Regions from separate parts of the Clostridium sp. 7_2_43FAA genome, predicted to be linked through region 2. Evidence: riboswitches for the same ligand, from Rfam matches in the RefSeq annotation. Region 2 holds a riboswitch; the other holds the start of a gene.

Region 1 (5,725 bases), 2.8 Mb from region 2:
ATCACTCCACAATTTTTTAATGCTATTTTCACTTGTTTTTTATAAAAAGGTATCTCTTCTTTTACTTTTATTTTTTCCTTAGTTTCTTCATTTTCATAAAGCAGCCTGTCTACAACTCTACCTTCAAGAATATGACTTTCTATTATCTCTTTAACATCTTCTTCTGTTACCTTTATATAAAATACTTTATCTGGCATAATTTCTATTACAGGACCTTTTGCACAAAATCCAAAGCATCCTGTCATTATAACTTTTACATCTTCTTGCAAATTTAATCTTGTTATTTCTTCATTAAATGCCTTTAAGATATTGTCAGAATTTGATGCTTTGCATCCTGGTCCTCCACAAATTAATATATGCCTTTCTTTTATTTCATCATTATTAAATTTTTCTGGATTTTCTCTAACCTCTATTTTCTTTTTACATTCTTTATATTTTTTTAATAAAGCATTATAAGTACTTATTTTCTCCATATTAACCTTGCTCCCTTAAATTATTTATTAATTCGTTTACTTGAGGCTTAGTAAAATATCCATAAACTTTATCGTTTACAAGTACAACGGGTGCTATAGCACATGATCCAACACATCTTAATGTATCTAAAGTGAATAATCCATCATTGGTTGTTTCCCCTTCTTTTATTCCAAGTATCTTTTTAAAATCCTCTAATATATCACATGCCCCTCTAACAAAGCATGCTGTACCAGTACATATACTTATTACATACTTTCCTTTTGGTTCTGTAGAAAAATATGAATAAAAAGTTATTACCCCATATACCTTAGATACTGGTATATTTAATCTATAAGCTATATACTCCTGAACCTCTCTTCCTAAATACCCATATAATCCTTGGGCATGATGTAATACAGAAATTAATGAACTTTCATCATCATTCCCTTCTTGGATAAATAGTTCTAAATCTTTAAATTTACCACATTTATCTCTCAAATTATCTCCCCCATCTTTAACTGAATTTTTAAAATATTCTAACAATTAAATAGTATCATATTTCTATTTTTTTTAAAATATATAAAATACCTGCCACTATTGATTTATTTTACTGGCTATTAAATCTCATTTCATTTATACTTACATAGGAAATAAAAAAGTTGTATTCTAATCCTTTCATATTAGAATACAACTCCTATATCTTATAGTATATTTTTATTCATTAATAAATTATTATATGTCTTATACTTAAAATCAACTTATAATTCTGCATAAAACACTTATTTTTCTCCATATATATTTAATGAAAAACCTTTTTCTAGAGCTTCCTTAGCATACTCTTTTGCTCCAAATAATGATAAGTCTCTGTAGTTTCCACATTGAATTTCATTAGCAGCAGGTATTTCTGTCGCCTTTAAAACTTCTCTTAAAGATAATTCTAATGCTTCTTTTATTTCATAAGCTTCTCTATCTCCCCATATACTTAAATAGAATCCAGTTCTACATCCCATTGGTGATAAATCTATTATTCCTTCTAATCTACTTCTTAATTCATGTGCCAAAAGATGCTCTAGTCCGTGCATCGCAGCTGTTCCAAAGGCTTCTTTATTTGGTTGTAAAAATCTAATATCAAACTTTGTTACATTATCTCCCTTTTTACCTGTTAGCAAACAACACTTTCTTATATATGGTGCCTTAACTATTCTATGATCTAATTCAAAACTTTCTACTTTTTCCATATTACATCCTCCACATAACTATCTTATTTATCTTTAAATATCTACCCTCATTAATATATCAACTAGTTTATTAATCTTTCACAATTATTTATAGTATCTAATATAGAAAATATACTTGTGCTTATTCTTTTAGCAACATACGAATTATTCATAGTATATAAATGAATTCCATCTACTCCATTTGATATCAAATCTACTATCTGCTCTGTAGCATATGCGATTCCAGCATCTCTTAATGCCTCAGGATTAAATTCGTATTTATTCATTATCCTAATAAATTTCTTTGGTAGCTTAGCTCCACATAATGAAACAATTCTATTTATTTGTTTAGTATTTATAACTGGCATTATTCCTGCTTGTACTGGAATATCTATATTGTACTTTTCTTTTTCTTCTAAAAAACTATAAAAGTACTCATTATCAAAGAATAATTGTGAAATTAAGTGTGTAGCACCAGCTTTTTGTTTTTTCTTTAGATTAATTATATCTTCCTCTAAGTTTTTACTATCTAAATGTCCTTCAGGATAACATGCCCCAACTATATTAAAATCTCCCCTTTGCTTTATATGCTTTATAAGATCACTTGCATGATCAAATTCATTACTTCCCTTATAACCTAACGGAATATCACCTCTTAAAGCCAATATATTTTCTATTCCTGACTGCTTTAAGTTATCTAAAATGGAATTTACTTGGTTTTTATTTGAGTTTATACATGTTAAATGAGCTAATGGTTCTATTTTATATTTATTTTTTACTATTGATGAAATCTCACATGTCATGTTCTTAGATAAGCTTCCACCTGCCCCGTATGTTACACTTATAAAATCTGGCTTTAAATCTTTTAATTCCTCTAAAGTATTGTAAATAGTATCAATTTTTGATTCTTGTTTTGGTGGAAATATCTCAAAAGAAAAAACCACCTCTTTTTTATCAAATAAATTATTTATATTCATGTTTTGCCCCCTTTTTTCAATGAATAATTGATAATATATAGATAATTTACAATTTCTATTGATAGTTTATATTTAACAATGGATATTGATAGCTGAAAGTTATTCTTTATACATAAAAAAATACCTAAAGGATAACCTTTAGGTATTAATATACAGCCTATGAATTACCCTTATCTAACAGGAATTAGCACCACACAATGAGGTTATATAAGTGAAAATCATTCATTATAATTAACCTACGTAGGTTGCTGGGTTTCTTAGGGCCAGTCCCTCCACCACTCTTGATAAGTTTTAAATATTCTTTTTCTATATTATATTTTATTTACAAACATTTGTAAATATATATTGAAATTATATATTTTAAATTAAAATTTATAAATACACTTCTTTAGCTATTAAATTATATAGACAAATTCACAAAAGAATTATCTATAAGTTTCATATTTGATGATTTCAACTATCAAAGTCATCTTTAAAAATTGCCATTGGTATTACATCGTAATATTTTCCACTTCTATATAATTCTTTTTTCAATATACCTTCTTCTTTAAAACCAACTTTCTTGTAGCATGCAATAGCTCTATTATTAAAAGAAAAAACTTTAAGCTTTATCTTATTCATATTTACTTCTTCAAATATAAACTTTATTAGCAATTTTAGTGCATCGCTTCCATATCCCTTGCTCCAGTATTCTTTATCCCCAATCATTATTCCTATTTCACAAGTTCTATTTTTCACATTACATTCATTAATGCTACATCCACCTATATACTTTCCAGTTTTTAAATCCTCAATTGCAAAATCATAAGTAAAATCGGTATTTGCTTTTCTACTTTTTACCCACTCTTCTTCTTGCCATTTAGTCATTGGAAATGGAATGTTAGAATCTAATAGTTTTTTCACTTCTTCATCATTTATAAACTCTACTGCTTTTTCTATATCCGCTTCCTTATACGCCCTTAATTTTACTAATTTACCACTATACATGATAATACCCCCCTTTTACAATTTATAATGGATAATTGAAACTGGATAGTTGATGATCTCTTTTTGAATCTTCAAACTATTTTTCTTTAAAAGAAATTCAGCCTTTTGGCTGAATTTTCTAATTAATTATTTTATTTCAGTAATTATATACTTATTTTATATATAAATCAAATCCTTTTATTATTTTTATAATAAATATTTTATTCTAGTTTTTTATTAAAAGTAATATTATAGAAATTATACTAAAGGCTAAACTAACCATATTTATGTACGTTACAACTTGCTTTGGAGTAAACCCCTTAGCTTCCAATCTATAATGTATTTGGCTTCTATCCGCTTGATATACTGGTTTTCCATCCATAAATCTTTTTATTATAACAAACAAATTATCAAATATAGGAATTGCTAGAGCTAGTATTGGAATAAATAAGCTCATTAAAGTTGCTTGCTTAAAGGCACCATCTAAAGCTATTATACTCAATATAAATCCTAAAAAATTTGCTCCTGAATCTCCCATAAAAATCTTTGCTGGATATTTATTATACATTAAAAATCCTAAAGTTACTCCTGTTACTATTAGTGACATACTTATAGATTCACTTTGTCCTAGAATAATTGCAGCTGCTGCAAATGTTATTGATGAAATCAATGATAATCCACCGGCAAGTCCATCCATACCATCTGACCAATTTATAACCGTTGTTACTCCAAATATCCATGTAATTGTAAGTATAAATTGTATTACTCCTGATAACTGTATATAAACCCCTGTAAACGGATTTGTAAATCCTCTAAAAACTATTCCTGATTTAAATATAATAAATGCAGCCAATAATTGAATTATTAATCTTGGATATATAGGAAATTCCTTTCCTCTAGTTTTGAAACTATCATCTATTAATCCTATTAATAATATTAAAGCTGAGCCTAGTAATATCCATGATTTTTCTTTAATCGATGTATAATTGTTAACTGTAAAATATACTGTAAAAAATCCTATAAACATAGCTAATCCGCCACAAAGTGGAGTTTCACCTTTATGTTTTTTTCTTTTTGTAGGTTTGTCTGTAAAGCTATATTTAAAAGATAATTTAATCAAAATTGGTGTTATTAAATATACTATTAAAAATGCTAATATAAAAGATAATATATATCGCATAATTTCTCCTTAACCTCTTAACTGTAATATTATTCAAATTCATTATGTCTCTTAAATTCATTATCTTATTATACTATTTATAAATATTATTATCAATGACAAAACTATGACGATTTCTATCTCCTACTTTAAAATAAAAAATATAAAAACATATAATAGATTTACTTATTGTATAAATCTCATTTAAAGCCAACGTACCTATTTCTGCTTTAATATAAAAAAAGTCCCCAAAAGGGGACATTTTTTAATTTCTTGCTTGTATCATATCTTTAACTTTCATTAATCTAGTTAAAGCTCCTCTTTCATTTTCATCAAGTTTCATTCTTATATACTTGATAGTTTCTTGCAGAGAAGGAATTGTCATATATTCAAGAGCATTAACTCTTCTTCTAGTCTTCTCTATTTCATCTGCCATAAGTTGAGTTGACTTTTCAACTTCTGCAAGTTCCAATAACTTTGGTAAGATTCCATAAAGCTTAGCAATTGAATCATCTAATTCAGATGACGTACTTGCAAAACCATAAGGGAATATACTTCCTTCATCTCCTTCAAGCTGTCTATGGAAATTCATCTCCGGAACATTAACACTCATTATATTTTTAGTTCCTACTTCAACAGATATACTTTCTTTAGGATAAGCTACTGCTTCCTCTAGAAATTCTGAGCTCATAACAGCTCTAGCCATAACAAAGTCCTTAAGAGATCCTTGAAGCTCTGCTTCTACAGACTTTCTCAATTCATTATTATATTTGACAAGATTAACGAATTGTCTCATAAGCTCATCTTGCTTATCCTTTAAAAGTTTATGTCCTCTTGTAGCTGTTGCTAATCTCTTTTTTAGCTTAGACATCTCCATTCTAGTAGGATTGACATTTAATCTTGCCATGGCTATTCTTCATCTCCCTTTGGCATATACTTTTCAAGATACTCAT
Region 2 (5,725 bases):
GGATGCATTAGTATTAAATGGCGATGTTGTGGATCAAGGATTAGATGAGCAATATGATTCAGTACAAAAAACTTTAAATAAAAACAAGGATTTACTACCACAAACAATTATAAAAAATATAGGCAATCATGAGTTTTTTGACTATAATATTGAAAAAAATTCTAAGGATCAAGTTCAAAACTTTATAAATAAGTACCTTGAGTTTTCAGGAGAAGAAAAAGTATATCATGATAAATGGATAAAAGGATATCATTTTATATCATTAGGATCTGAAGATGGTAATTCTCAAACTATAAATTCAGTTACAGCATTTATTTCTGATGAACAATTAGAATGGTTTAAAGAAAAGTTAGCTGAGAATTATCAAAAAGGTAAACCGATATTTGTATTTTTACATCAGCATTTAGATTATGGAGATAATCCATGGGTTGGATCAAAGCAAAGTGAAGAAATAAAGAATATATTAGAGCAATACCCAGAAGTAATTATGTTTTCATCACATACTCATAGGGATTTGAATGAAAGTAGTGTAGTTTTAAATAAACCATTTACAATAGTCAATACAGGATCTATTCATTACACTATTATACCTGATTCAAATGAAGAAAAAGGCTATAAAAGAGAATCAGATTATATTAAGGGTGTTTATATTGAGGTGAATGATAATAATGTTACTATCAAAGGTAGAAATATAAAAGATAAAGAATGGATATTTAGTACAGAAGTTTCTAATTAATTAAGGTGCCTTACATGAAGGCACCTTTTATTTTGTGTCAAAGAAATGATATATTATAATAATATAAAGGGGGCATGTATTATGAATATAGGTATAATAGGATTTGGAGGGGTTAGTAAAGCTTTAATAAAACTATTAGGGGATAAAAGTGAATATTTATATAATCTAGGAATTCATATAAGAGTTAAATATATAATAAAAAGTAATGGTGGAATATATAATAATTTAGGAATAAACTTAGAGGAAATTATAAGTAATGATTTTAATTTAAATATAGAAAGTCTACAATTTAAGGAAGACATAAATATAAATACGATAGTAAAAAATAATGATATAGATATGCTTGTGGAATTAACAAATACTAATATAGAAACGGGAGAGCCAGGGTTAACTCATATAAAGCTAGCTTTAGAGAATTCTATTAACGTGGTAACAGGAAATAAGGGGCCAATATTGCTTCAATATAATAACTTAAAAAAGTTAGCTGATAAAAATAATGTAAAGCTTGGGATAGGGTGCACAACAGGAGGGGCACTTCCATCTATAAATGTTGGAACTTTTGATATAGCAGGATCAGATGTATTGTCAATTGAAGGTATATTAAATGGAACGAGTAATTATATTTTAACTGAAATGTATGAAAATGAAGTTGATTATGACGAAGCATTAAACAAAGCTATAAGTTTAGGAATAGCAGAAGCAAATTATAATCTAGATGTAGAAGGATATGATACTGCATCAAAAATTTTAATACTAGCTAATGTTATTATGAATTCTAGTTTAACTATCGATGATATTAAGATACAAGGAATAAATTTATTATATAAAAGCTTAATAATAAATGAAAAAAAGAATGGCAATAAAATTAAATTAATAGGAAAAATATATAAAGAAGGCGAACAAATCAAAGCATATGTAAAACCTGAGGTAATAGATAAAAGTCATCCTTTATATTTTGTAGATGGTAAAAATAAAGGTGTGCTTTATAGTACAGATACTTTAGGAGACATTAGTGTAATAGGCGGTGCATCAGGAACTATAAATGCAGCTGCAGCAATATTAAGAGATATAATAAATATATTTTGCAAAGAAAAATAATTAAAAAGTGAAAAAATGAAGGAATGAAAAAAATTATGAATAAAGAAGAAAAGAAAGTTTTAAGAAATAAAATATTAGAAATAAGAGATTCACTAAATAACAACGAAAAAGAATTAATGGATAATAAAATATTTAATGAGTTAATAAATACAGATTTATATAAAAGATCTATTAATATATTTATTTACATAAGCTTTAGCAATGAGATAAATACAAGAAATATAATAGAAAAGGCCTTTAAGGATAAAAAGAATGTTTTTATTCCCAAAGTATATAAAGATGATAAATTAATGAAGGCAATAAAATTAAATTCTATTGATGAGCTGAAGAAAAATTCAATGGGTATCTTAGAACCAATAGATGACTCTAATTATATTGAAAAAGAAAATATAGATTTAATAGTAGTACCTGGAGTTGTTTTTGATAAAGAATGTAACAGAATAGGGTATGGAGGAGGATATTACGACAGGTATTTAAAAGATATAAAATCTAAAGAAAATAAGATAGCATTGGCATATGATTTACAAATAGTTGATAAAATAGAATCAGAAGTGCATGATATCAAAGTAGATTATATAATCACGAATACTAGAGCCTTAAAAAATACAAATAATGGTTGAAAATTTAAAGATATAGTGTATAATATATAATAATTAAATAAAAAAGACTTTATTAAGAATGGTGGAGGGACTGGCCCTATGAAACCTAGCAACCTACGAAATATAAAATTATTTTATAAATAAGTGTGGTGCTAAATCCTGCAAGCTGATGCTTGGCAAATAAGGTATTTCATTGAGTTTATTAGTGAATAGTTTAGTATATTTAGGTTGCTTCTTATTTGAAGTAACTTTTTTTATTTTATAGAAAAGCAATAAGCAATAATATTAAATAAGGGGGCTTTCAATATGGAAGGAAAATGGGAAAAAGGGACAATATGTATTCAAGGAGGTTATACACCAAAGGCTGGGGAACCTAGGGTATTACCAATATTTCAAACAGCAACTTATAAGTATGATGATCCAGATCACTTAGAAAATTTATTTAACTTAGAAGCAGAGGGGCATTTGTATAGTAGAATATCTAATCCTACAGTTTGTGCATTAGAAGATAAGTTTGCAAGACTTCAAGGGGGAGTTGGGGCAGTAGCTACAGCATCAGGACAAGCAGCTGTGTTATATTCAATATTAAATATATGTAAGGTTGGGGATCATATAATATCAGCATCTTCTTTATATGGTGGAACAATTAATTTATTTACGGTTAATCTTAAAAAGATGGGGATAGATGTAACCTTTGTTGATCCAGAAGCAAGTAAGGAAGAAATTCTTTCATGTGCAAATGAAAATACTAAAGCAGTATATGGAGAGACAATTGGTAATCCGGGATTAAATATATTAGATTTTGATAAGTTCTCAGAGGTTGCAAAGGTGTTAAAGGTTCCATTTATAGTAGATAATACTGTAGGAACTCCATATTTGTGTAATCCATTTGAACATGGGGCAAATATAGTGGTACATTCAACTACTAAATATGCAGATGGACATGCACAGAGCATTGGAGGAATAGTAGTTGATGGAGGAAATTTTGATTGGGTAAATGGAAATTTTGAAGAATTTACTCTACCAGATCCAAGTTATCATGGATTAAAATATGTAGAATCATTTGGAAATGCTGCATATATTACAAAGTTAAGAGTTACATTAGGACGAGATATAGGGGCATGTCAAAGTCCATTTAATGCTTACTTAACTAATTTAGGTTTAGAAACTCTTCATTTAAGAATGGAAAGACATTCACAAAATGCCTTAGAACTAGCAAAATGGTTAGAAAAACATCCTAAAATAAAGTGGGTTAATTATCCATATATTGAAACAAGCTCACAATATGATAAAGCAAAGAAATATTTAAAAGGTGGAGGAAGTGGATTATTAACTTTTGGAATAAAAGGAGATATAGAAACAGCAAAGAAATTTACAAAAGCATTAAAATTAGTAGCATTAGTAGTTACTTTAGGAGATGTTAGAAGTTGTCTTTTACATCCAGCAACAACTACACATAGTCAATTATCAAAGGAAGAGCAAATAGCAAGTGGAGTAACACCTGATTTGATGAGAGTTTCAATTGGAATTGAGGATATAAGAGATATAATTGCAGATTTTGAACAAGCATTAATCTCAATTAACAGTTAATAATAAAAAAACAATAAGAAAATAAAAGAATTCAATGTTGTTTAAAATTTTATTTCAAAGGGTATCACGTTTTGTGACTCTCATTTTAGAAATATGATATTTTAACAAATTAGAATAATATATTTGTTAAAAGCTACTATTTTTAATTGGTATTAGAAAATAGTAGCTTTTAACTATTGGTTTTAATTTTATAAATAATATAGGAATTAAAATAGAATATATTAAGTAGAAATATGTTAAAATATACTTAGATATAATAAAGATTAGGAGAAAGTCGATTATACAGGGGAAAAGTTTATGAGTAAGTTTATTAAAAGTATTATTCATGTTTTAGATATATGTTGATTATTCATATGTGGCTATAGTAGTGTAATAAATTAAAAAAAAGAGGGACATGTTAATGATAAGAAAATAGACTTAGTTTCTTCAGATTAATCAGAAAATAAAATCAATAATATAAATAATAATGATTTTACAGATTCAAATTGAGTAGATGATGGTTTTAAAGATGGAACAATTGCTCTATTTATATAGGAAAACAAGTTTGATAGAAGATACTCAGGAAAGATGCCATAAGTTATTTAATCAATATATGAAATAGTGTTTATAAAAGGAGGAGTGGGAATGAATATTTTAATTGGAATCTTAATACCGTTTTTAGGTACGTCTCTAGGGGCTGCTTGTGTTTATGCAATGAAGAAAGAAATGAATAAAATGGTTAATAAGATACTTCTTGGATTTGCATCAGGAGTTATGATGGCTGCAGCAGTATGGTCATTAATTATTCCTTCTATAGATATGTCTCAAAATATGGGGAAATTATCATTTATTCCAGCTGCAGTTGGAGTACTTGTAGGAATTTTATTTTTATTTTCTTTGGACAAAATTGTTCCGCATATGCATATCAATAGTAAAAAGGAAGAAGGAACAAAAAAATATAAACTAAGTAAAACTACAAAACTTGTACTGTCAGTAGTAATTCATAATATTCCGGAGGGAATGGCAATAGGAATTGTTTTTGCAGCAGTTATGAATGAGGCCAATGCAGTAACTCTTGCTTCAGCTATTGCTCTTTCTATAGGGATAGCAATTCAAAACTTTCCAGAAGGTGCAATAATATCAATGCCTCTTAAAAGCGAAGGCTTAAGCAAAAATAAATCATTTATTTATGGAGCTTTATCTGGAATAGTAGAACCAATAGCGGCGGTAATTACAATAATATTTTCTAGTGTTATTACACCAATAATGCCATATCTACTTTCTTTTGCAGCAGGAGCTATGATTTTTGTTGTAGTAGAGGAATTAATACCAGAGGCAGCAGAAGATAATTTTTCTGATATTAGTGCAATAGCATTTTCTATAGGATTTGTAATTATGATGATTTTAGATGTAGCATTATCCTAATTTAAGAAAAGGATAAATTATAGAATAAAAATGAAAGTTTTGTATTAAAGTTTACAAGTTTAGTTAGCTTTTTATCTGTATTATGGATTGTGATATTATCCATAAGATTTAAATTAAGTGGAGTATATGTTGGCTTGCAAATAAATAATTTAATATTTGCTGTTGTTCATTATTTAAAAATTAATAGGGATAATTGCAAAGAAACTCTTTATAAAATATAATAGAATATGATAATTAAGATTTAGTAAACTAATTTACATTGATGTAAGGAGTGTATTTATGTTTAATAAAGAGGAAC

Evidence for each region. A riboswitch is a leader RNA that binds a small molecule or an ion and turns the genes downstream of it on or off. The one in region 2 is predicted to bind S-adenosylmethionine.
Region 1: linked by a shared signal. The riboswitch ahead of metF (methylenetetrahydrofolate reductase [NAD(P)H]) and the one ahead of CSBG_RS15500 (O-acetylhomoserine aminocarboxypropyltransferase/cysteine synthase family protein) in region 2 are both predicted to bind S-adenosylmethionine.

Annotation. Positions count from the first base shown of each region.
Region 1 is NZ_JH815222.1:285,246-290,970, reverse strand. Features, by position in the region: gene CSBG_RS02960 (NADH-ubiquinone oxidoreductase-F iron-sulfur binding region domain-containing protein) at 1-473, opposite strand, end outside; gene CSBG_RS02955 (NAD(P)H-dependent oxidoreductase subunit E) at 475-951, opposite strand; gene CSBG_RS02950 (S-ribosylhomocysteine lyase) at 1,233-1,691, opposite strand; gene metF (methylenetetrahydrofolate reductase [NAD(P)H]) at 1,754-2,647, opposite strand; SAM riboswitch class I at 2,815-2,938, opposite strand; gene CSBG_RS02940 (GNAT family protein) at 3,101-3,634, opposite strand; gene CSBG_RS02935 (MraY family glycosyltransferase) at 3,840-4,793, opposite strand; gene CSBG_RS02930 (V-type ATP synthase subunit D) at 5,038-5,679, opposite strand; gene CSBG_RS02925 (V-type ATP synthase subunit B) at 5,682-5,725, opposite strand, start outside.
Region 2 is NZ_JH815222.1:3,065,285-3,071,009, reverse strand. Features, by position in the region: gene CSBG_RS15515 (metallophosphoesterase) at 1-736, shown strand, start outside; gene CSBG_RS15510 (hypothetical protein) at 818-1,834, shown strand; gene CSBG_RS15505 (5-formyltetrahydrofolate cyclo-ligase) at 1,858-2,454, shown strand; SAM riboswitch class I at 2,501-2,620, shown strand; gene CSBG_RS15500 (O-acetylhomoserine aminocarboxypropyltransferase/cysteine synthase family protein) at 2,740-4,023, shown strand; gene CSBG_RS15495 (ZIP family metal transporter) at 4,648-5,427, shown strand; gene CSBG_RS15490 (hypothetical protein) at 5,707-5,725, shown strand, end outside.